3 regions of the Nisaea acidiphila genome follow, and region 1 is predicted to be linked to each of the others. Evidence: riboswitches for the same ligand, from Rfam matches in the RefSeq annotation. Region 1 holds a riboswitch; each other region holds the start of a gene.
What was found. Region 1 has a riboswitch for cobalamin ahead of NUH88_RS14495 (energy-coupling factor ABC transporter permease). Riboswitches for the same ligand answer to the same signal wherever they lie in the genome.
Positions count from the first base shown of each region.

Region 2: linked by a shared signal. The riboswitch ahead of cobW (cobalamin biosynthesis protein CobW) and the one ahead of NUH88_RS14495 (energy-coupling factor ABC transporter permease) in region 1 are both predicted to bind cobalamin.
Region 3: linked by a shared signal. The riboswitch ahead of NUH88_RS21215 (hypothetical protein) and the one ahead of NUH88_RS14495 (energy-coupling factor ABC transporter permease) in region 1 are both predicted to bind cobalamin.

Region 1 covers NZ_CP102480.1:3,122,770-3,130,557, forward strand. The annotation lists gene NUH88_RS14485 (3'-5' exonuclease) at 1-484, opposite strand, end outside; gene NUH88_RS14490 (short-chain dehydrogenase/reductase) at 924-1,691, shown strand; gene NUH88_RS14495 (energy-coupling factor ABC transporter permease) at 1,785-2,465, opposite strand; cobalamin riboswitch at 2,524-2,735, opposite strand; gene gdhA (NADP-specific glutamate dehydrogenase) at 2,929-4,284, shown strand; gene NUH88_RS14505 (GNAT family N-acetyltransferase) at 4,400-4,858, opposite strand; gene NUH88_RS14510 (CHASE2 domain-containing protein) at 4,908-7,157, opposite strand; gene NUH88_RS14515 (GspE/PulE family protein) at 7,295-7,788, shown strand, end outside.
Region 2 covers NZ_CP102480.1:2,822,112-2,829,899, forward strand. The annotation lists gene cobN (cobaltochelatase subunit CobN) at 1-1,261, opposite strand, end outside; gene cobW (cobalamin biosynthesis protein CobW) at 1,292-2,320, opposite strand; cobalamin riboswitch at 2,410-2,623, opposite strand; gene NUH88_RS13160 (hypothetical protein) at 2,752-3,147, shown strand; gene NUH88_RS13165 (putative 2OG-Fe(II) oxygenase) at 3,151-3,786, opposite strand; gene NUH88_RS13170 (class I SAM-dependent DNA methyltransferase) at 3,849-5,048, opposite strand; gene NUH88_RS13175 (acylneuraminate cytidylyltransferase family protein) at 5,105-5,818, opposite strand; gene NUH88_RS13180 (glycosyltransferase family protein) at 5,815-6,477, opposite strand; gene NUH88_RS13185 (glycosyltransferase family 2 protein) at 6,474-7,154, opposite strand; gene NUH88_RS13190 (hypothetical protein) at 7,151-7,693, opposite strand; gene NUH88_RS13195 (shikimate dehydrogenase family protein) at 7,702-7,788, opposite strand, start outside.
Region 3 covers NZ_CP102480.1:4,528,282-4,536,069, forward strand. The annotation lists gene kynU (kynureninase) at 1-164, opposite strand, end outside; gene NUH88_RS21205 (CoA transferase) at 161-1,390, opposite strand; gene NUH88_RS21210 (YaiI/YqxD family protein) at 1,478-1,915, shown strand; cobalamin riboswitch at 1,952-2,149, shown strand; gene NUH88_RS21215 (hypothetical protein) at 2,186-2,452, shown strand; gene NUH88_RS21220 (FAD-binding oxidoreductase) at 2,515-3,951, shown strand; gene NUH88_RS21225 (carbohydrate ABC transporter permease) at 3,952-4,782, opposite strand; gene NUH88_RS21230 (carbohydrate ABC transporter permease) at 4,779-5,660, opposite strand; gene NUH88_RS21235 (ABC transporter substrate-binding protein) at 5,734-7,020, opposite strand; gene NUH88_RS21240 (ABC transporter ATP-binding protein) at 7,124-7,788, opposite strand, start outside.

The DNA.
Region 1 (7,788 bases):
TGCCGGCGCGCTCTAGTTTCATCACCTCAAGCGCTTCGTCGAGTGAGATCCGCCGTCCGCCGGCGAGCACGTATTCCTGCACCTGGCAGAGATCCAGATAGGCGTGCGAGGCGGGATCGACGGCATCCTTGGCCCGCACCTCGGCATCGAAGAGCACATTGTCCGAGCCCCAACCGATCCAGAGCTTAGAACTCGATCCGTAGGTTTTACGCAGCCTGTGGCAAGCGTCCTGAAAGCGGATGCCATTGGCTGCGATCATCTCCTCGGTAATTCCTGTGAATGCGGCGCAGAACGGGGAAATCCGGGACGCGACCGGTTTGGTCAGTATGGAGGCGGTGCGCACGATCTCGTCGCGCTTCAGGTCGATTTCGGCGAGGCCGATCTCGATGATCTCAGGGCGTTCGCCCTCCGGCGGAGGACCGTCCCAGCAGGTCAGTTCGAGATCCACGGCCAGGAGACGGTCGTGCCGCAGATTCTTGTGCATGGCGTTGCGCTTCCGTTCGATCCGCGCGACGGGCCGCTGGATGTGAGGCTGACCGAAATGCAAAGCCCCACCGCGCGTCTGCGTCAGGTGGGGCATAGCATTTTTATGTCTGTTGCATAAGACAGACTATCGAGCCTCAGGCTCTCGGATATTCATATGTCTGCGGACTTATGACGGCCCGGGCCGTCTCGCTGCCGTTGCGTCCCTTCTTCAGAGACGCGTTTCCTGCATCGGTGGTTCCATCGCGATTAACGACCTCCCTGAGTGGGTTTCGCCTTGTCCGGATGGGACAAGAAAAGCGTGACTCCGAATCGCCGGAAGGTCAATCGGAGCGGGTGGAATCGCGGCGCATGGCACGTCCGCCCGCTTTGCGCGCCATGCATGCCGATGCTACCAATTCAACATAATCAACGATCTGAAGAACCGGGGGAGCGAAGCGATGGAACTGGGTCTCAAAGGCAAGCGGGTTCTGATCACGGGGGCGTCGAAAGGCATCGGCCTCGGTTGCGCGAAAGCTTTCGCCGCCGAAGGCTGTGCGCTCGACCTTGTCGCCCGCGACCGGGAGCGGCTGGAACAGGCGCGCGACGTGCTGAGCGGCGCCGGAGCGGACTGTGCGATCCATTCGCTCGACCTCTCGGCCTCGGGGGCCGTTGAACGGCTCTGCGAGGCCGTCGAGGTGCCGGACATCGTCGTGAACAATGCGGGCGCAATCCCCGGGGGCGACCTGCAGGCGGTGGTCGAGGCGACCTGGCGTGAGGCTTGGGACCTCAAGGTCTTCGGTTATATCAACATGGCGCGGGCCTTCTACCCGGTGATGAAGGCGAACGGTGGCGGCGTGATTTTCAACGTGATCGGCCTCGCCGGTGTGAAGCTCGACCCGAAATACATTGCGGGCACGGCAGGCAATGCCTCGCTCAACGCCTTCACCAAGGCGATGGGATCGAACGCGCTCGCCGACGGGATGCGGGTGCTCGGGGTCAATCCGGGGCTGGTGGAGACCGACCGGCTGGTTACGCTGCTGAAGACGAAGGCGAAAGACGAAAAGGGCGACGAGGACCGCTGGCAGGACTTTCTCGCCGGTCAGCCGCTTGGCCGGGCGGCGACGGTAGACGAGATTGCCGACGTGGTGACCTTCCTCTGTTCTCCGCGGGCCGGATGGGCGACCGGAATCGTGGTCGACCTCGACGGCGGCCAGACCTACCGCTGAGCCAGGCCTACCGATGAGGACGGGGCCGCAGAGCTTTTGGGCATAAAAAAACGGCCTCCGGAGAGGCCGTTTTCTCTTTCAGGAACGCCTGTCTCAGACGCCGGCCCGGTAGAGCCGGTCGTGGAACAGCGGGCTGTCCTTCATCTGGTGCAGCGTCTTCGCAGCGGCGAGGATCGCCAGATCCGCCAGCGGCTCGACGATGATAACCATCATGTAAGCGCCGCCGAACAGGCCCACCTGGCTAAGTGTCTCGGCGCCGAAGCCCTGGCCGTAGAAGGCCCAGAAACCGACCCAGGCGACCACGCCGCCCTGATAGGCGGTCGAGAGCGCGAGCGCCTGACCGTAGCCGACATCCTTGTAGGCGGTCTTCGCCGGGATGATCTTCTGCGCGACCAGATAGACCGCCATCAGCGGCACCAGCAGCGTGGTGATGTTCATGCCGTATTGCGGCAGGTCGAACGGCGCGAACAGCACGCCCTGGATCAGCAGGCCGAGGGCGAGGCCGATCGCCGCCGGCGCGAGACCGAACATGAGGAAGAGGGTGGAGCCGAGGATGAAATGCACCTCGGAAACGCCAACCGGATAGTGCGGGAGGACCTGGAAGAAACAGAAGACGAGCGCGGTCGTGATCGCGCTGCGCAGGACAAGCTGCGTCAGGCCGTCGTTCTTGATCGTGTTCCAGGACAGCTTGGCGAGGCCGCCGAGGCAGCCGGCCGCGGTGCCATAGCTGAGCAGAATTTTCGCGCCGTTCACGACACCGGGTTCGATATGCATAAATCGCTTCCTTTCCCGCACCCTCCGTGCGGTAGAGCGCCGGGCGGGCGCCCGGCCGGGTTGGACATGGACATGGGCAGGTTTCCTGACTTGCGTTCCCTGCCGTCTTTCCGCCTTCCCGGCCGGGGCCAGTGGCATTGTGGAAACGGCTCACGCTCACAGTTGCGGGGGCAGTCACGGCCCGGGCCCCTCTTGGGTCGTCCCTTCCGTGTTCCCTCTTAAGTCCCCGCAGGCTTGGCCCGCGATGGAACCCATATCGTCCGACAGACTCCGGGATATCGCTCGGCGGATCAACTGCTTTTTGAAGAGGCTAGCGTCGCGTGTTGCCGGAAGTATCCCGCATCTACCCAGGGCCGCGTTTTTCTTCTTATTGGAAAATGTAAGGTTGTTTCGGCGTGTCCCCCCTGCGCACACTTCGGGACTCAAGAAAACGGACGGATTGCCCGTCATAGGGAGAGAGACGATGGCCGCGGATCAATCGACCGAGCTTGAAGGTTTCATGGAGCGGGTCAAAGCCCGAAATCCCGGAGAGCCGGAGTTTCTCCAGGCCGTGCAGGAAGTCGCGGCGGACATCATGCCGTTCGTCGAGGCCAATCCAAAGTATCGCGACGCGAAAATCCTGGAGCGGCTGACCGAGCCGGACCGGATCGTCAGTTTCCGTGTGTGCTGGCAGGACGACAAGGGCGACGTCCAGGTCAACAGGGGGTTCCGGATCCAGGCGAACAACGCCATCGGACCTTATAAGGGGGGGCTGCGCTTTCATCCGTCCGTTACCCAGTCGGTGCTGAAGTTCCTCGCCTTCGAGCAGATCTTCAAGAATTCGCTGACCGGTTTGCCGATGGGCGGCGGCAAGGGCGGGGCCGATTTCGATCCGAAAGGCAAGTCGGCGGCGGAGGTCATGCGTTTCTGTCAGTCCTTCATGACGGAGCTCTACCGACATGTGGGCCACGACACGGATGTACCGGCGGGCGATATCGGCGTCGGCGGGCGCGAGATCGGCTACATGTTCGGCCAGTACAAGCGCATCACGAACAACTTCACCGGCGTGCTGACCGGCAAGGGCCTGGAATATGGCGGCAGCGAGATGCGCCCGGAGGCCACAGGCTATGGCGCGGTCTATTTCATGGAGGACATGCTCCATACCAAAGGCGAGCAGATCGAGGGCAAGACCGCGGTGATCTCGGGCTCCGGCAATGTCGCCACCCATGCCGCCGAGAAGGTGAACCATCGCGGCGGCAAGGTGCTGACCCTCTCCGACTCGGCCGGTTTCATTTACGATCCGGACGGGATCGATCTGGAGAAGATCGAGTGGGTGAAGGAATTGAAAAACGTCCGCCGCGGCCGGATTTCCGAATATGCCGAACATTTCCCCGGGGCGGAATATCACCAGGGCAAGCGTCCCTGGGGTGTGGCGGCGGACCTGGCGCTCCCTTGTGCGACGCAGAACGAGATCGATCTCGAGGATGCGAAGACCCTGCTGGCGAACGGCTGCAAGGCGGTGGCGGAAGGCGCCAACATGCCGACCAGCCTCGACGGTGTGCATGCCTTCCTCGAGGCGGGCGTCCTGTTCGGTCCGGCAAAGGCCGCGAATGCCGGCGGCGTCGCGATGTCCGGCCTTGAGATGAGCCAGAACTCCGCCCGCCGCGCGCTTTCCAGCGAGGAACTGCGCGATCTGCTGCGCTCGATCATGGACGGTATCCACAAGCGCTGCTACGAGGCCGGCCTGCAGGGCGACGGCTTCTGCAATTACGTGAAAGGCGCGAACATCGCCGGTTTCAAGAAGGTCGGAGACGCGATGCTGGCCTTTGGGGTGGTGTAGCTTGAGCCTTTAGAAGCGATGTTGCGGTGAGGCGCGTGTACTGCAGCGATGCGCCGGGCCTTGATTTCGCAACCCTGTCTTTGTGCAAAAATCAGGACAGGTATCGACCAATCGCTCAGACCTTCAGCTTGAACCCCTCGTGGCTGGCCGTGAATCCGAGGCTCTCGTAAAACCGGATCGCGTCGTTTCGGCTCTTGTCGGAAGTGAGCTGGATGATCCTGCAGCCGCGTTCCTTGCAGGTCGCGATGGCCCAGTCCAGCATCTGCCGGCCGATGCCGCCGCCGCGTGCCTTCGAGGAGATCCGGACCGACTCGATCTGGCCGCGCCAGAGACCCTGATGGGAGAGGCCGGGCAGGAAGCTGAGCTGCAGGGTGCCGATCACCGCGCCGTCCATTTCGACAACGGCGAGATACTGGTTCGCATCCTTCGAGATTGCCGAGAATGCCTGCCGGTAGCACTCCGCGACGGGAACGCTGATGTCCTCTCGCTGGCGGCCCAGTTCGTCGTCGGCGAGCATTTCGATAATGGTGGGCAGGTCTGATTCGATGGCGCGGCGGAAGTTGAGAGAAGGCACGGGATGGCTCGCTAGGTAAGGGTCGGCGGATCCTCTCTATAGCCCGGCGTCACTTGGTGCGCGAGACGTAAACCCCGTCCCAGTCATCGGGCGGCGGGTTTTCCTTCGCTTCGGCGATGCGCAGATCGTAAAGGCCGTAGAATTCGTCCAGCTTTTCCCCGAGTTCGGCCGCAAGCCTCCGGGCGGATGCCGCATATTCCGCTGCATCGTCCCAGCACTTTTCCCGGTAGGCCGCGATCATCGCGGCGTTATCTCCGGTCAGGCTCCGGAAAGTCGGGTTTGCCGCTTTCTCCCGGTCGCCGAGAACGGTGAAGATCCGTATCGGAACCGTCTTGCCTTTCACCGTGATCAGGTCGAGTTCGAGCACCGCATAGTCAGGTACCTCGTCTTTGGTGCTCTCGCTGATCACGATCTCGACGCCGTAGGTCTTGCACTGGCCTTCGAGGCGGGATGCGAGGTTCACCGTGTCGCCGAGGGCGGAATAGTCGAAGCGCTGGTCCGAGCCGACATTGCCGACGCAGGCCTCGCCGCTATTGAGGCCGATGCCGATGCCGAGCTCGATATCCGGCTGCTTCTTCGCCGCCGCTTCCAGCTTCAGCTCCGAGTTCAGCAGGACCAGCCGCTCGCGCATGGCTAACGCGGAGTCGACCCCGAGCCGACCGTGCTCCGGAACGTCCAGCGGAGCGTTCCAGAAGGCCATGATGCAGTCGCCCATATATTTGTCGATGGTGCCTTCCCGGCTCATGATGATGTTGGTCATCGGTGTCAGGAAGCAGTTGATCAGGTGCGTCAGTTCCTCGGCGTTCAGCCGTTCCGAGATCGTCGTGAAGCCGCGGATGTCGCAGAACAGCAGGGTCAGCGGCCGGATCTCGCCGCCGAGCCGAAGCTGGCCCGGATCCTCGGCCAGCCGTTCGATCAGGGCGGGCGCCATATACTGGCCGAAAGCAGTGCGGATTTGCTTGCGCTCCCGCTCGGTCGAGACGAAGCGCAGGAACGATGCGCTGGTATAGACCGCGATTCCCATGATGCCCGGATAGATCGGGTCGAGCAGCAGATTCTGGTCGGTATAGGCGTACCAGCTCGCGGCGACTCCCCCGCCGACGATCCCCAGACTGAAGATGGTCGCCGGCAGGGTCGCGATCTGCGGCAGGGCGAACAGCAGGACGATCAGAAGCCCGAGAAAGAGCAGCAGCAGCACTTCAAGGCCGTCGGCCCAGTCGGGGCGGTGCAGGAAATCGCCGTAGAACGCCTGCTCGAGGATTTGGGCATGGACCGTGACGCCGGCCGCGTTGGGGTCGAGCGGCGTGGTCTGTTGGTCCTTGAGCCCGACGGCGCTGGTCCCGATGAGCGCGATCGCGCCTTCGAGCCGCGGGAGAGGTTGCTCGGCAGCCATCACCTGCCAGGCCGGGAGGGAGCGCGCGGCGACCGGACCGCTGTCATGCAGCAGGACCCTCCCGCCCTTGTCCGTCGGGAGCACCAGTTCGCCGACCTTGATCTCGACGATCCCGGTCGCCTCTCCGAACGCCTCCTCGCCGCTGGCGCCGGAAGATTTCACCACGAAGGTCGAGGCGCCCTGGGCGACGCGGAGGATCTCCGCCGTGAGCGACGGATAGAGTTTGCCTTTATGGGCGACAAGCATCGGTACCCGGCGCACGACTCCGTCGCTGTCCGTGATCGCGTTCAGACTGCCGATGCCGGTCGCAGCCTCGTCGATCGGTTTCAGATTGGCGACGGCGCCTTCGAAATCGGTCAGGAACTGGATCGGATCGTCCCCGGCCATGGCGAAGCCGGCGCGGCTCGGCGGGGCAGACCCTGTATCCTGCTGGGTCAGGATGAAACCCGCGACCGTCGCCGCCGGAATCGCGGCCATGGTTTCGGCGAAATGGAGATCGTGGTCGAGCGCGCCGCTCTCCCGTATCAGGTTCCAGACCTGGCCGGTCGCGTCCCGGCTCGCGAGATCGCCGAGCAGCCGCGACGGGGATGTCCGGTCAGGTTCGGAAAACACGACGTCGTATGCGATCAGCGCGGCGCCGTGGTCGCTGAGCCGCTGGACCAGTTCCGCGACCTCGATGCGCGGCCAGGGCCACTGGCCATGGCGTTTCAGTGTCTCCTCGTCGATATCGATGACCACCACGGGCGCGTCCTGATAGGGACGTGGTGCCAAGCGCTGGTAATTGTCGAAGATGCGGAGCCGGAATTCCTCCAGCAGGATCGGGTCGGCGATGCGGAAACCGACGGCCGACAGCAGGATCAGGAGCGGAAAGATCAGCTGAAGTTTCTTGCCGCCCAGAATTTTCATGCCCGCTCGCTGCTCCAGCTCCTACCACGACCTATTTTGTCATGGATGTAGGGGCTAGGATACTGATTCAGGCTGATTTTGCGAGCCCAGGCGATTGCGGGGGGCGACGTCGCGGCGTAGAGTCCGGCGAGTCTTTCTTGAGAGACGCGATGATCGAATATGGCGGATTGCGGGACCTGCTGCGCGAGCGCGGCCACGAAGTGCCGGACGGAGAACCCGGAGGGGACGCGTTGCGGGACCGTCCCGACCGTGCGCTGGTTTCCGCGGGTCTCGTCGGCGAGGCCGAGATGGCGGAGGCTCTCGCGGCCTATCTCGGTGTCCCGTTTGCCGGCACGGAACGTTTCCCGGCGGCACCTCTCGAAGCGGGCGGAGCCACGCTCTCCTTTCTCCGCCAATCCCGGATTCTCCCGGTGGAGGAGAGAGCGGATCTTTTGATCCTCGCGGTGGCCGATCCTCTCGACCGCAGTGCGCTTCAGGCGATGGAGCTGCTCGTCGGCAAGGAGATCAGGCTCGAAGTCGCGAGCCCTTCCGATCTCGACCGCGCGTTCGACCGGCTTTACGGACAGGGTGCCGATACCGCGCTGGCGCAACAGGGAGAGAAAGCGGCGGCGACGGGTGAGGACGGACCGGC
Region 2 (7,788 bases), 300 kb from region 1:
CATCGCTCATGGCCCGGAGCACGTTCACCGTCCCCGCCGGCGTGTCGAGCCCGACGCCGTTGCCGAGTCGCCCGTCGCGGTTCGGGTAGTTCGCCAGCACCAGCGCGATCCGGCGTTCTTTCGCCGCCGTCGCGCGGAGCTTTGCCCAGCCCGCCGCGAGCTTCGCCGTGAAGGCGACGCGGTCCGGGACCGGGGCGTAGGTGACGATGGAACATTCCGTCGCTTCGTCCCGCCGTGCCTCAGCCTTGAAGGAAACGGCGCGGGCGAGCACGCGGCCGTCGACTTCCGGCAGGGCGACGTTCATGGCGATGTCGCGGGCGGAGAGGCCGGCCGTGGAGCCTTCCCAGCCCTCCCGGTTGCCGCCGGAGAAGATCACCTGCAGCACGGTGCAGTCGGCCGGATCGAACGGTGTCGCGCTGCCGGGTGCGCCGGGCTTGGAGACGGCGAAGCCGGTGGCGTTCAGGATCACGCCGGGCGGGGCCTGTTCGATGGCCTCCCGGATCAGGTCGGCGGAGACCGGGTCCTTCAGGCTGGAGACATAGAGCGGTACCGGGGCCAGACCTTCGGCGCGCATAGCCTCGACCAGCGCGTCGACCGGCGCCGTGTTTCCGGCCTGCACGAGCGCCCGGTAGAAAACGATCGGTGCCGGGGGCGCCTCCGGTGCGGAGGCGGCCAGCACCTCTTCCAGCGACGGGTGGTTATGGCCCGGCAGATAATAGCCCGCCTTCGGCAGCGGTGCCGGTTCGCGCCAGTCCGTCTCCGTCCCGATCAGGCTTGCGGCATAGCGCACGGCTTCCGCCGCGTTGCCGATCCCGCCCTCGATCAGGTAGCGCCATAGGCGCTGGCAGGCGGCGGTGTCGAGGGTACCGTGCCCGGTCAGTTCCGGGTCCGGCTGGTCGTCGCCGGGCAGGAAGGCGAGCGGGATTTCTCTGCGGCGGCAGTAGGCCGAGAGCTGCTCGACGCCGTAGGGCCAGTAGCCGCTGCCGCCGATCACGCGCGCGACGATAAGCTTCGCATGCGCCGCCATCTCCTCGACATAGAGGTCGACGGAGAGGTTGTGGCCAAGCTGCATGAGGTTGGCGAGACGCAGGCTCGGGAACGGGCCGTCATGTCCTGCCCGCACCTGCGCATAGCCCTGGGCGAGGCAGGAGAGTTCGGTGTCCGCCGCGCTCAGGAACAGGATGTCGCCGGGGGTCTGGTCGAGATCGACCGCCTCGCTGCCGTCGGTGACCGTGCCGGGTGTCGCCGCCAGAAGATGCATGGGGCCTCCGGGTGGGAGAGGGCGGGTGCGTTAGCCGGCGATGGCGGCGGCGATGGCGGCACGGTCGAGCCCGTGATGGCCAATCACGACAAGCCGGGATTCCCGTGTCTCGCCGCCCTTCCAGTCGCGGTCGAAATAGCGCTGGATGCGCGGGCCGACGCCTTGGATCACCTGGCGCATCGGTTTGCCCGGAATGTCGAGGAAGCCCTTCACGCGGAGGATGTCGTGGTCCCGCACGGCGGCGATGATGCGCTCTTCCAGCGCGTCCACGTCCTCGACCGAGGAGAGCGGCAGCACGAAGCTGTCGAAATCGTCATGGTCGTGCTCGTGCCCGTCGTCATGGTGCGAGGGCCGGCTGTCGAGATCGTCCTCCGCCGCGGCGCCGAGACCGAGCAGCACGTCCGCTCCGAGCTGGCCGTGGGCACTGGCGACGGTCTTTACCCCGCCCCTGAGATAGGAGGAGACGGTTTCCCGCACCTTGACGAGCCCGGCTTCGTCCATGAGGTCGGTCTTGTTCAGCACCACCATGTCGGCGCATTGCAGCTGTTCCTCGAACAGCTCCTCGAGCGGGCTCTCGTGGTCGAGCGACTCGTCGGCTTCGCGCTGGCCCTGCACCGCGTCATGATCGTCGGCGAAGCGGCCCTCGGAGACGGCGGCGGCGTCGATCACCGCGATCACGCCGTCGACGGTGGTGCGGGTGCGCACTTCCGGCCAGGCAAAGGCCTTCACCAGCGGCTTCGGCAGGGCGAGGCCGGAGGTCTCGATGATGATGTGGTCCGGCTTGTCCGGGCGGGCGAGGATCGCCTCGATGGTCGGCAGGAAATCGTCCGCGACGGTGCAGCAGATGCAGCCGTTGGCGAGCTCGATCACATCCTCGTCGCTGCAGCCCTCGATGCCGCAGCCGGTCAAGAGCTCGCGGTCGACGCCGAGATCGCCGAACTCGTTGATGATGAAGGCGAAGCGGCGGCCGCCGTTGTTCTCAACCAGGTGCCGGATCATGCTGGTCTTGCCGGCACCGAGAAATCCGGTGATGACTGTGGCGGGGATCTTCTCACTCATGTCTGCCTCCTCGGGCCTTCCTCAGGCCGGTGATGTCACGTCTCGTCACCGAACGGAAGACCGTGCCCCGGACACACCCCGGACCGAAGCGGGCGACGATGCTGACGGCAGGTCTCCTGGCTCGCCGGGTCACCGCGCTCCGTCCACCTTCCCGGCGGCAGTTGCCTGCCGCCAGTGGCCTCCGGACGAAGCGCTCGCCGGCTACAGTTGCGGGGGCAGCCGTGACTTGATCGCGGCAGTTTGCGCCGGACCTTCACGTTCCCTTTTGATCCCCGGTGGGGAACCGTCAACGGGTCTCTTGTCCGACGCGCCCGGAGCGCTGTCAATAGGCAGGGACCGGCCGAATCGACTCAGACGGTTAAATTCAGCTATAATTACACTATCTGAATCTAGTAACCGGTTTTTGCCGGGTCCTTTTCGGAAGTCATCGTATGGCAATCGCGTCAACGACTTCAGCTTCGCAGCAACTCGTCGCGCTCAACCTTACGGGTGCCTCGCAGTCAGCCGCCACGACGGCCTCCGTCCCGGAAGCGCCCGAGCCTGTATCGGCAGCGGATAGTCCTGCGGTGACGGCGGCGTCCGTCATCGGCAGTTCCTCTTCCGCCCAGCAGAGCCAGGCCGTCTCGCAGGCGCAATCCGCGTTGCAGGCGGCCGAGCAGGTTGTGGCGCAGCGCGAGGCCGATCTCCGGGACGCACGGGGCGCGGCAGCTTCCGCTTCGGATACGGCGGAACAGCGCCGTCAGGCTCTCTTCGATGCCGAGTCGGCCGAGCGGGTTGCCCTCGCAGAGCAGCTTGAGCGCGGGGCGCTGCTTAATCTCTCCGTTTGAGCGTTATTTACGCTTCAGATCCGAAATTTCCGCATTGATTGTCAGCGACACCCGTTCGCCGTCGCCGAAATACGGGTTCGTATGGAAATGCAGCCAGCTCGGGAAGACCATGAGCTGCCCGTTCTGCGGCGTAACCATTACCGAGCGCCCGACGGTATCGATCGGCAGACTGGCGAGTTCGGCCTGGGCCCGGGGGTCGTCGATCTCGATGGTGCCACTCTCCGGTGCGTCCGCATTCGGCGCGTCACCGGCCTCGACGGTGTAGACCATCGTCAGATGGTGGCCGGGCGAGAGATGCCGCTTTTCGTAGCCGCCATAGCGCAGCACCGTGACATATCCCGTGAGTTCGGTTTCGAAGCTGCTTTCGCCGCCCACGATTTGCGGGATGACGGTTTGGGCCGCCCCGAGCGCTGTCTGACGGATGGTGTCGATACCTTTATCCGGCCAGTCGAACAGGTTGTCCGTTGAGCGCCAGCCGCCGACCGCGCCGCCGGCATTCGCCTCGCCGGCCGCCTCCCGGCCGAGCGCGGCAGCCTTCAGCGCGTCGTTGAGCGGAGCGGCACCCTCGATCGCGAACATGAAAAGGCGGGTCGGAAAGACTTCCAGAATATCCCTGCGGGAATCGAATTTGAGCTCCATCGGCCGGTCCCTCTCGGCAAATACGCGATCCGAAATCCTTAGCATGCCGGAGCGGCAGCGGGTCAAACTCTGGATTGTCGCAGTTTTGTGAATGCGAGGAACAAGGTCGCCAGCGGCATGTCACCCTCGTCGCGCATCGAGCCCTGCCGCAACTCGGTCAAAGACAGTCCCGCATGCTCTGCCGTATCGCGAAGGTAGCCGGCACTATGGCAGTGAACGCCGTCGCGGCCGATGCCAATTCCATTCTCGTCCGGGCCGGTGAGTTCGTGTGCCGTCATCAACAATGTGCCGCCCGGCGCCAAGCGGTTCGATATGGACGTAAAGAGCGGACCGAGATCGCCAATATAGGCGCTGACATCAGCTGCGATTGCGAGGTCGTAGACCTCGTCTTCACGGGAAAGCACCTCGACGGCATGCCCGACCGTGAGCCGGTCATAGATCGCCTTCTCCTCGGCGCGCCGTACCATCTCCTTGGCAATGTCGATGCCAGACAGGTGATTGCAATGCGGCCGGAATGCCGCGCCTGAGAGGCCGGTGCCGCATCCGATATCGACGGCGCGCGGGATGTTGCGGCCTTCCGACAGGATTCCCAGTTCGACGCCGAGCCGCCTCAGGGTCTCCGGGCCTGAATAGTTCAACCGGTCGGTCAGGTGCGCGTCGAACTTCTCGGCGTAATTGTCGAAGACCTTTGCCACATAGGTGCTGCTGAACGCTTCGCGGATTGGCGTCACGCCGTGACGGGCGAGATCGCGACGTGCGCCCATCGTGTCTTCGGGATCAATGTGGAGCGACGACCGGTAGAGCCGGATCGCCTCTTCCTTGCGTCCTGCCAGATCGAGAAACTGGCCGAGGAGGAAGGTTGCATCGAGGCTTGACGGCTCCGCAAGCCGCAGTCGGCGGAGCGTCCGGACGGCGCGCGGCCTCCTGTTGCTTCCGAACGCGCGTAAGGCAGCCAATACGGCGGCCGGACCATGCAGGGGATCGAGTACGAGCAGCCATTCCGCCACGCGCGCTTCGGGGTCGACAGCACCGAGATCGTTCAGATTGCCGGCAGTGGCGGGATTGAGGATCAGAGCGCGTTTGAGCGCACGGGAGGATTTTGCTCCCATTGCGCGCTGGGCGACCGCGAGGTTCGTCCAGTGCCGCGGTTCACCGGCATTCTGCCTGGCAAGATCGAGCAGGATCGGAAGCGCGACCGGCCAGTCGCCGGCTTCGAGCGCGGCGCGCAGGATCTCGCTATCGGGGTCGACGTCCGCATTCATCCCGGCAAGGTAGTGGAGCCGGCTGCATTACGGAAGAAGCGGTCGTAAATACCGGTTCAGCGGCCGCCGTTCTTCGCGAAATACTCCAAGGCCTTTTCGGCCATGTAGAGATCGAAAGCGTCGTGGATGTCGATGCCGGAGGCGAAATCGTCGATCTCCAGGATGTCGACCTTCATGCCGGTGCGCTTGCCGGCGCGGATCAGGTCGGCGCGGATCGCGGAGGCGAGGCCGGTATCCTCGCGGAACAGCGGCTTGCGGGTTTGGCGCGGTCCGTAGATCGCCATCCAGTCGAACACCCGCTCCCACTCGCCTTGCTCGTTGCGGGACCAGAAATTCTTGTGCGTCTTGTTGGCGACGAAGACGGTCTCGAGGGCATCGTCCGCCTTCAGGCGGTTGACGCATTCCGCGATCCATTCCGGCTTGCGGAAGATGTCGGTCGGCTGCAAGAAGACGACGATGCCGAACGGGCCGTCCAGCGCCTCGGCGCGCTCAAGCGCGTCCTTCAGCACCGGCTCGGTCGGGGTCAGGTCCTCGGCCAGCGCCCCCTCGCGCAGGAACGGGCACCAGGCGCCGGCGGCGACGGCCGCGTCCCGGATCTCCTCGTTGTCGGTGGTCACCAGAACCCGGTCGCAGACCCCGGAGGCGAGCGCATGCTCGACGGAATGGGCAATCAGCGGCTTGCCGCCGATCGGCTTCACGTTCTTGCCCGGCAGGCCCTTGGAGCCGCCACGGGCGGGCAGGATGGCGAGAACGCAGTCGGACTTGGTCATGCGATGGAATTCCTGAACTCGGTGAAACGGTCCGCGACCATCTCGGCCATGGCGAGGCTCATGTCGTCGCGGATATCGACAAGGGCCCAGAACTGGTCGACCACCTCGAAGCCGACCGCGTCGCCGAGCCGGCGCCCTTCGCGGATCAGCTCCGGACGGGTGGCGAGCGCGAGGCCGACGACCTCCTGGAAATAGGTCGAGCTGCGGCGGTCGCCGCCGGGGCCGAGGGCCTGGATCGTCTTGTCCGGATCGAGGCGCCAGAGGCTGGCGTCGAACTGGCGCACGCAGACCACGCTGTCGAGATGTTCGCGCGCGGCAAGATTCTCCGCCGTGCGCCGGATCAGGCCGCGCGGGCGGAACGGGTGGGTCGGCTCGATCACCACGACCTGCTCCGCCGGGAAGGCGTCCAGCACGTCGACGAGGGCGTCGGTGTAGGATTCGGCCGTCCGGTCGTGGATGGTGATGCGGTCGGCATAGGGCGCGGCCTGCTGCTTCACCGCGTTGTCGTCCGCGGTCAGCACGATCCGCGCGTCCGGCAGATCCTCGAGCGCCGCCTCGATGGTGCGCACGAGACTGGAGGTGCCGTCGAGCGGCTTGACGATCCGGGGCGTGGAACTGGCGCCGGAATAGACCGGGATGATGATCAGCGTGTCACTCATGGCGCGCTCGTCCGGATGTAGTCGATGACCTCGGCGACGCGCTTGGCGCGGCCCTCGTCGCGGCCCTGGTGGATGCCGTGATGGTGATAGACCCGAAGCCCCGGCTCGTAGAGGATCTCGTGGCCGAGCGCGATCATGCGCTTGCCCCATTCCCGGTCCTCGACGCCGCGGATCTCCTCGTCGAACGGGTGCTCGTCCCAGATCGACTTGCGGATGCCCGAGTTCGCGTTGTGGAAGAAATAGTCCCGGCGCTGGCGCACCCGCTCGTCGCGGAAGGTGGTCCAGAGATCGCGGCGGTCGACCGCGCTGGTATCCGGCAGCGGCTCCTGGCGGCCGTAAATGCCGCAGAGCTTCGGATCGCCGTTGGGCCCGAGATGGGCGAGCAGATAGTCGGCCCAGAGCTCGTCCACCGGCACGCAGTGCGAGGAGATCAGCGCCACCGTGTCGTATTTCGCCGCGGCGATGCCGATATTCAGCGCCCGTCCGTAGGAGAACTCCTCGCGGCTGATATACTTGATGTTCACGCCGTAGGCCTCGGCGATCGGCAGCGTGTCGTCGGTACTGTCGTTGTCGACCAGGATGACGTCGATATCCTTCACCCGCTGGTGCTTCAGCGCGGTCAGGCAGCGGCCGATCCAGGCGGCCTCGTTCTTGGCCCGGAGCACGACGCTGATCATGGCTTCCTCCAATCGTCCTCGTCGACGACCCCGAAATCGAGGGCGGCGCCCTCTCCGAGCTCGTAGAGCGCCTTCTTGCCGAGGATCGTCTGCTTCAGGCTGGCGCAGATCCCCGGCCCGCCCTTCTCCTCGGCGATGTCGACGGTTTCCAGCGCTTTGCCGAGCGGGATCGGCCGCGCCGCCTTCAGGGTCGGCCGGGCGAGGCGGTGCAGCTCCAGCCGCGCCACCGGCGTCGGTGCGAAGAGGATCGGGCCCTTCAGCTCGCCCGCTTCCTCCAACACCCGGAGCCGTTCCAGCGCGTCGAGTTCGTGCACCAGATAGGCGGCGCGCGTGCCCGCTTTCAGCAGCGGCGCTTTGGTCAGATGGTCGGCCGGGATGACGATGTCGAAATCGCCCGCGACCGCGTCCAGCTCCTCGTGCCGGATGGCGTCGAGATGGATCGGCCAGGCTTCCGCCTCGACCGTGTCCGCATGGTCGCCGAGCAGGATCACGCCATGCTCGAAGGGATGCTCGTGCTCGCCGAGAGGCCGGATCTTCATCGCGCCACTTACCCCGCGTTCCGCATGGCGTCGCGCACCCGGTCGATGGTCAGCGCGCCCGGGTTTGCCTTCTGGAAGGCGATCACCGCCTGGTC
Region 3 (7,788 bases), 1.4 Mb from region 1:
GTCACGCAAGCGGCGACCCGTTCGCGGACGACACGGGGCAAGGGGCCAAGGGAATTGCCGTCGAGATAGATGACGCCGTCCGGAAGCTCGAAATCGTTGCGGAAGCGGGCGAGCGGATCGGCGGCGTCGCGCGCTGCCAGCGCGTCACGGTCAAGGGCCGTCACGTGTCTGCTCCGGCGACGATGCCGTCGTCATGCAAGCGTCCGATCTCGCCGCTGCTCATGCCGAGGAAGGCGGAGAGAACCTCGTCCGTATCCTGGCCGAGACGCGGCGCCGCCGTCGGGACGTCCGAGGGACGGTCGTGGAAATCGATTGGCGTGTCCGAGGTCGGGTAGGTGAGGCCGCTGCCGTGGGTGACGTCGTGATAGGGCTTGCCCATCTCCTTGAAACGGTCGCTCGCGACGGCCTCGCGGACGGTGCGGTAGGGCTCCCAGCAGACGCCGTTCTCGCGGAAGAGCGGCGCGAGTTCGTCGAGCGTGCGCGCGGCGACGGCTTTCTCGACCACCGGGTTGATCTTCTCGCGGTACTCGAAGCGGAGACCCTCGTCCTTGGCGAAGCTGACGCCGGTCTCCGCTTCGACAGCGGCAATCTCCGCTTCGATACCGAGCGCAGTGAGGAGCCCGGTCCATTGCCGGGGCGAAAGTGCGACAAGCATGATGTAGCGGCCGTCGGCGGTTTTGAAGTCGCGGCCGAAGGCGCCGAACACGTCGTTGCCATAGCTCGGGCGGTCCTCCGGCTCCGTCATTACCTCGGCGACCTGTCCGAGGGTCCCGAGCGTCGAGAGGGCGATATCGCCGAGGGGGAGGCGGATCTCCACCCCTTCGCCGGACTTCTGCCGCTCCCGCTCTGCGGCGAGCAGGGCGAAGGCGGCCTGCGCACCGGCGATCAGGTCCCAGGCGGGCAGCACGTGGTTCACCGGCCGCTTCTCGCCCGGAAGGCCCGGCTCGCCGGTCATCAGCGGGAAGCCGGCGCCGGCATTCGCGGTGTAGTCGACACCCTGCGTCCCGTCGGCCCAGCCCATGACACGGAGACTGATGATGTCCTCGCGCCGTGCCTTCAGCGCCTCGTGCGAGAGGAAGCCGGAAACCGGATAGTTGGTGACGAAGAGACCGCGGCCTTCGCCCGGCGCCGTCGCAAGGCGCAGCGCGAGCTCGCGGCCCTCCGGATTGCGCAGATCAAGGGCGACGGATTTCTTGCCTTTATTGAGGCCTTCCCAGTAAAGACTCGCTCCGTTCGGTGCCTTCGGCCAGCGCCGGTAATCGAGTCCGCCGCCGATCGCGTCGAACCGGATTACCGTGGCGCCCATCTGCAGCATGTTGAGGGTGCAGGAGGGAGCGGCGATGAAGGAGGCGCCCTCGACCACCGTCAGATCTTGAAGGACTTTGTACATCCGTGCTTCTTGGGTTCGTTTCCTGTGAATTCCATTGGAGCGGACCCTAGCAAGGGATGCTCCTCCGCCATAGAGGCCAAACCTGCAATGAAGTCTGTTTATGTCGACGCCGATGCCTGCCCGGTGAAGACCGAGATCCTTGCGATCGCCGATCGCACGGAGGCGAATTTCTACATCGTCAGCAACCGGGGCTTCCGCACCGGAGACCGGGCGAACGTGAAGAACGTGCTGGTCTCGGACAAATTCGACGCGGCGGACGACTGGATCGCCGAACGGGTAAAGCCGGGCGACATCGTCGTCACCGGCGATATCCCGCTCGCCAAGCGGGCGATCGAGGCCGGCGCCAAGGCGCTCGGGCATGGAGGGCGGGAATTCACCGAGGCGGGAATCGGCATGGCGATGGCGATGCGCGACCTGATGTCGGACCTCCGGGCAATGGGCGAGGTCTCCGGCGGCGGCCCCGCCTTCTCGAAAAGGGACCGGGAATCCTTCATCCGCGAGCTGGAGCGGATGTTGCGCGCCTGATGCTGCGGCGCGGCGCTTGACAGCGGCGCCGCGAGAAACGAGCCTCTCGATGTTGGTTGTCCTTCGGGACGAAAGGGAATCCGGTGCGCCGCCGCAGGCGGCAAGTCCGGGACTGCCCCCGCAACTGTAGCCGGCTGGATCCGACCGGTATTGCCACTGGCCTCAAAAGGCTGGGAAGGCGGTCGGGATCGAGGAGCCGGGAGTCAGGAAACCTGCCAACACATGTGTGTCCCATTCCAGCCCGGGCGGGGTGCCCCGGAGGAGGTTTCGATGACCCGACTCTATTCCCAGATTCCCGACAACGATTCGGCGGCCGCGCCGGACCGCGATCTCGCCACCCTGATCCTGACGCTGCTCAGCGTCGCCGAGGACGACAGGACGCTGTCGCAGTCCCTTTCCATGGTCCGTGCCGAGACTTCCAGCGAGGATTTCGCCTGCGGCATGCAGGAGGCGGCGCGCCGCATCGGCGTGCTCTTCGGGGCGGCACAGCGGCTCGAAGTGACAGAGAGAAGTTCCATAAATCGACTGCCGGTCTGATTGGCGCCCCGCTGGATCGCTGCTAGCCTCCCGGCTGAATTTGTCTCAACGGGAGAGAGTGGGTGAACGATCAGACGCCCCAATCCATCGACGCGGCGCTTGCCGAGATCCGGGCGGCCCTGGGCCCGAAAGGCTGGCTCGAGGATGCGAACGACACGCTGAAGTACCGGACCGACTGGCGCGGCGCGCCGGAGGGCGAGGCGCTTGGCGTGGCGCGGCCGGCCTCGACCGAAGAGACGGCGGCGGTGGTCCGTGCGGCGGCGAAGGCCGGGATCTGCATCGTGCCGCAAGGCGGCAATACCGGGCTCGCCATCGGCTCCGTGCCGACCGAGCCCAGGCCGACCATCGTGCTCTCGACCGACCGGCTGACTGCCGTGCGCACGCTCGACCCGGACAATTACGCCATGGTCGCCGAGGCGGGCTGCATCATCCAGAACATGCAGGCGGTCGCGGCCGAGGCGGGCCGGCTGTTCCCGCTCTCGCTCGCCAGCGAAGGCTCCAGCACGGTCGGCGGCACGCTCTCGACCAATGCCGGCGGCAACAACACGATCAAGTACGGCAACACCCGCGAGCAGATCCTCGGCATCGAGGCCGTGCTGGCGGACGGCTCCGTGTTCGACGGGCTGGAAACGCTGCGCAAGAACAATACCGGCTACGACATGAAGCAGCTCTTCATCGGCGCCGAGGGCACGCTGGGGATCGTCACCGCCGCCGCCTTCCGCCTGATGCCGCTGCCGCGCGTCCGCGAGACCGCGATGCTTGCCGTGCCGTCGCCGCACGAGGCGCAGCACCTGCTCACAAGTGCCCGGGAAATGTCCGGCGACACCGTCCTCGCCTTCGAGATCATGCCGCGGGCCTCCTTCGACATGGCGCTGAAATTCATCGACGGCATCGTCGATCCGCTGGCCGAACCCTCGCCCTGGTACGTGCTGCTGGAAATGGGAACCTCGTCGCCGCTGGACGACCTGCGCGCCAAGCTCGAGGCGATTTTCGCAGAGGCCATGGAGAAAGGCTGGGTGACCGACGGGGTGATCGCGGAGAGCGAGGCACAGCGCCGGGAACTCTGGCGGATCCGCGAGGAACAGGCCGAGGCCGGCAAGCGCGAGGGCACGCCCCGCATCGCCGGGGACGTCTCGGTCCCGGTTTCCCGCGTCGCGGACTATCTCGAGCAGTCGCAGGCCACGATGAACGCTTACTTGCCGGGCCTGTTCTTCAACTGCTTCGGTCATATGGGCGACGGCAACATCCACTACACGGCGCGCAAGCCGGCCTCGGTCAGCGAGGCCGAGTGGGAGGAGAAGAAGCCGGGCCTGACCAAGCGCATGTACGAGACCGCGCTCGCTCTCGGCGGCAGCATCTCCGCCGAGCACGGGATCGGCTCGGAAAAACTGCCCTATCTCGAAAAATACGGCTCACCCTCGAAGATCGCGCTGATGAAATCGGTGAAACAGGCCCTCGATCCGAAGAACATCATGAATCCGGGGAAGGTCATCCCCTGATCACTTGATCCCGGCACGCATGAAGCTCTGAACGAATTGCCTCTGGAACAGCAGGAAAGCGATCAGCAGCGGGCCGGACGTCATCAGTGTCGCAGCCGTGATGATCGCCCAGTCGATCCCCTGATCGGTCGATGAGAAGACGCTGAGCCCGACCGTCACCGGCCTTGTCTCGACCGAGTTGGTGACGATCAGCGGCCAGAGGAAATTGTTCCAGTGGTGGCTGACCGAGACCAGGCCGTAGGCGAGGTAGGTCGGCTTCGCCAGCGGGACATAGACCTTCATCAATATCGTGAAGAAGCCCGCGCCCTCGACACGCGCCGCGTCGTCCAGTTCCTTCGGGATCGTTTTGAAGGTCTGGCGCAGCAGGAAGATCCCGAAGGCGGAGGCCATGTAAGGCAGGCCGATGGCGAGGATGGTGTCGAGCAGGCCGAGAAACCGCATCGTGCGGTAGTTCTCGACGATCAGGATATCGGGCATCACCAGAAGCTGCAGCAGCACCAGCACGAAGACGGTGTCGCGCCCGCGGAACTCGAAGCGCGCGAAGGCGAAGGCGGCGAGCGTGCAGAGCACGAACTGGCCGATCAGGATCGAGGTCACGAGCAGCACGGTGTTGAGGAAGTAGCGCGCGAAGGGCGCGGCATTCCAGGCAGCGACGAAATTCTCCAGCGTCAGCGGCGCGGTCAGCACGAAGCGGGTGGAGAATTCGGTCGGATGGAACGCGGTCCAGACGGCGTAGATCAGCGGCGCGAACCAGACGAGCGCGAGCGCCCAGGCGGCGGTCGTGTTCAGCGCCCTGTCGTAGTCGAAACCGGCGGTTCTGGTGGCGATCATCGGTAATGCACCCGTTTGTCGAGCAGCAGGAACTGGCCGATGGCGACGGCGAAGAGAAGGATCAGCAGCGCCACGGTCAGGGTCGAGGCATAGGCCGTGTCCCAGAACCGGAAGGACGTCTCGTAGATGTAGAAGAGCAGCAGCGAGCTCGCATTGTCCGGGCCGCCCTCGGTCATCACGAAAATATGGTCGACCAGGCGGAAGGAATTGATCACCGCGTTGACCGAAACGAAGAGCGTGGTCGGCATCAGCAGGGGGAAGGTGACGCGGCGGAAGAAATACCAGCGTCCGGCGCCCTCGATGGCGGCGGCTTCCCGGAGCGATGTCGGAATGGTCTGCAGCGCGGCGAGGTAGAAGATCATGAAGAAGCCTGCTTCCTTCCAGATCGCCACCACGATGACGGCATTGAGCGCGGCGTCCGGGTCGCCGAGCCAGTTCTGCTGGCTGAAGCCGAGCGGAATGCGGATCTGGTCGATCAGGCCGAAGCCGGGGGTATAGAAGAACATCCAGATATTGGCGACGGCGATCAGCGGCAGCACGGTCGGGGTGAAATAGGCCATGCGCACGAAGGCGCGGCCCTTCAGCTTGCTGTCGACCCAGAGCGCCATGGCGATGGCGATCCCGATCGAGAGCGGAATGGTGCCAAGCGCGTACCAGAGATTGTTGCCGAGCACGGTCCAGAAGGTGCTGTCGGCGAGCATGGTCTCATAGTTCTCGAGCCCGACGAATTTCGCCGGCCGCTTGCCGCGCGGCGTCGAGAAGAAGCTGTGGAACAGGGTCACCGCGGCCGGGTAATGGGTGAAGGCGATCAGCAGGATCATGGCCGGGCTGAGAAAGAGCCAGGCATGGATCCAGGTGCGGTTGGAAAGTGATCCCATCGGACGCGGTGCTTTCGGGCAAAACGGAAAAAGACCGGCGGCGGGACGATACCCGCCGCCGGGTCCCGGAGTGTCAGCGGTAATCCTTCAGGATCTTGTCCGCCTTCTGCTGCGCATCGTTCATCGCTTCTTCAGGCGAGGCCTTGCCGGTGATGGCGGCTTCGAGACCGTCGTTGAAGATCGTCGTGATGCGCTGGTTCTGGTAGGTGGAGAGCTCGGCCACGGCGAACTCGAGCTGGTCGCGGGCCACCAGGGCCGGCGGGAAGTCGGCGACATAGGCCTTCATTTCCGGCGTTTCCCACGCGTCGGCGCGCGGCGCGACGTAACCGGTCGCGATCGACCATTTGGCGGCCTGTTTCGGCGCGGTGATCCACTTGATGAAGTCGAGAGAGGCAGCTTTCTGCTCGTCCGTGGAGTCCTTGAAGATGTAGAAGTTGCCACCGCCGGTCGGCGCGCCGCGGCGCTTGTTGGCCGGGAGCATGGCGACACCGAAATCGAACGGCGCGTTGTTGCGGACGTTCGTCAGGTTGCCGGTCGAGGTCCACATAATCGCGGACTCGCCCTCGAAGAAGGCCTTCGGCGTGGAACCCCACTCGATGATGCCGGGCGCCATGATCTTGTGCTTGGCGCTGAGGTCGACGAGATACTGCAGAGCCTCGATCACCTTCGGGTCGGAGAAGTTGGTCTTGTTGCCGTCGCCGTTGGCGAGGACGACGTCGTTCTGGGTGCTAAGGCCCTGGAAGAGCCAGTAGGGGAAGCCGGAACTCGGAATGCGGACGCCCCACTGGGTGACGTTGCCGGAAGCGTCCTTGACGGTCAGCTTCTTGCCGAACTCGACCAGTTCCGCCCAAGTCGCCGGCGGGGTATTCGGATCGAGGCCGGCCTTCTTGAAGGCGTCCTTGTTCCAGTACATCACCGGGGTCGAGCGCTGGAACGGAATGCCGTAGGTCTTGCCGCCGGTCTGGCTGTTTTCCATGAAGGCCGGATAGAACGCCTTCAGCCACGCCTTCTCCTCGTCGCTCTTGATGACATCGTCGAAGGCGACGATCGCGTCTTCCTCGATCAGGGTGAACATGTCGACCGACAGGATCACCGAGAGCTGCGGGGCCTGGCCGCCGCGGACGGCGGTGAGGGCCTTGGTGACGGTGTTCTGGTAGCTTCCCGCATAGACCGCGTCGATTTTGACGTCGGGATGGGCCGCGGCATATTCCTTCGTCAGTTCCTCGATCGTGTCGGCCGCCTTGCCGCCGACCGCCACGGGGAAGAAGAACTGCAGGTCGACCGCCTGCGCGGCCTGGGCCATGGAGAGCGACATCGCAGCCGCGACGGCGCCGATCCCAAGTTTTTTCGTGAAGTGCATCGCTTTCAGATCCTCTTGTCTCAAGCTGGATGCCGGACGGCTCCCGTCCGGTTCAGTCCGGTATCCCGAAGATCGGGACACCAAGTCCGTTTCGGCGTTCGCATTACCCCTCCGCGCCGATGAGGAGGTCGTCGCGCCGCATTCCTGTCGCGGCGTCGAAAAGATGAATGGCCGTCCGGGGCCATGAGAGGCCGATCCCGCTGCCGGGGCCGATGCCCTCGGCATTGCGCGCGCGCACGGTCAGGCGTTCGCTGCCGATGCGGCAGTCCACAAGCGTGTCCGCGCCGAGATATTCGATGGATTCGACCTCGGCCCGGTGCGGTCCGGCGGAATCGATGGCGATATCCTCGGGGCGGACGCCGAGCGCCAGGTCCTGCTGCGGAAGGCCGTTCAGCAGGGCCGGTCCGGTATCCCTGATGCGGACGCCGCCGCTTTCCCAGGAGAGGGCGAGAATGTTCATCGGCGGCGTGCCGATGAAGCGCCCGGCGAAGCTGGTTGCGGGCCTGCTGTAGGTTTCGAGCGGCGAAGCATCCTGTTCGATACGGCCGTCCTTTAGCAGGATGATGCGGTCCGCCATGCCCATGGCCTCGGCCTGGTCGTGGGTCACATAGACCATGGTCATGCCGAGTTTGCGCTGCAGGGCGCGGATTTCGACCCGCATCTCGTGCCGGAGCTTGGCGTCGAGATTGGAGAGCGGCTCGTCCATCAGGCAGACGGGTTTCTCGGCGATGATCGCACGGCCGAGGGCCACGCGCTGCTGCTGGCCGC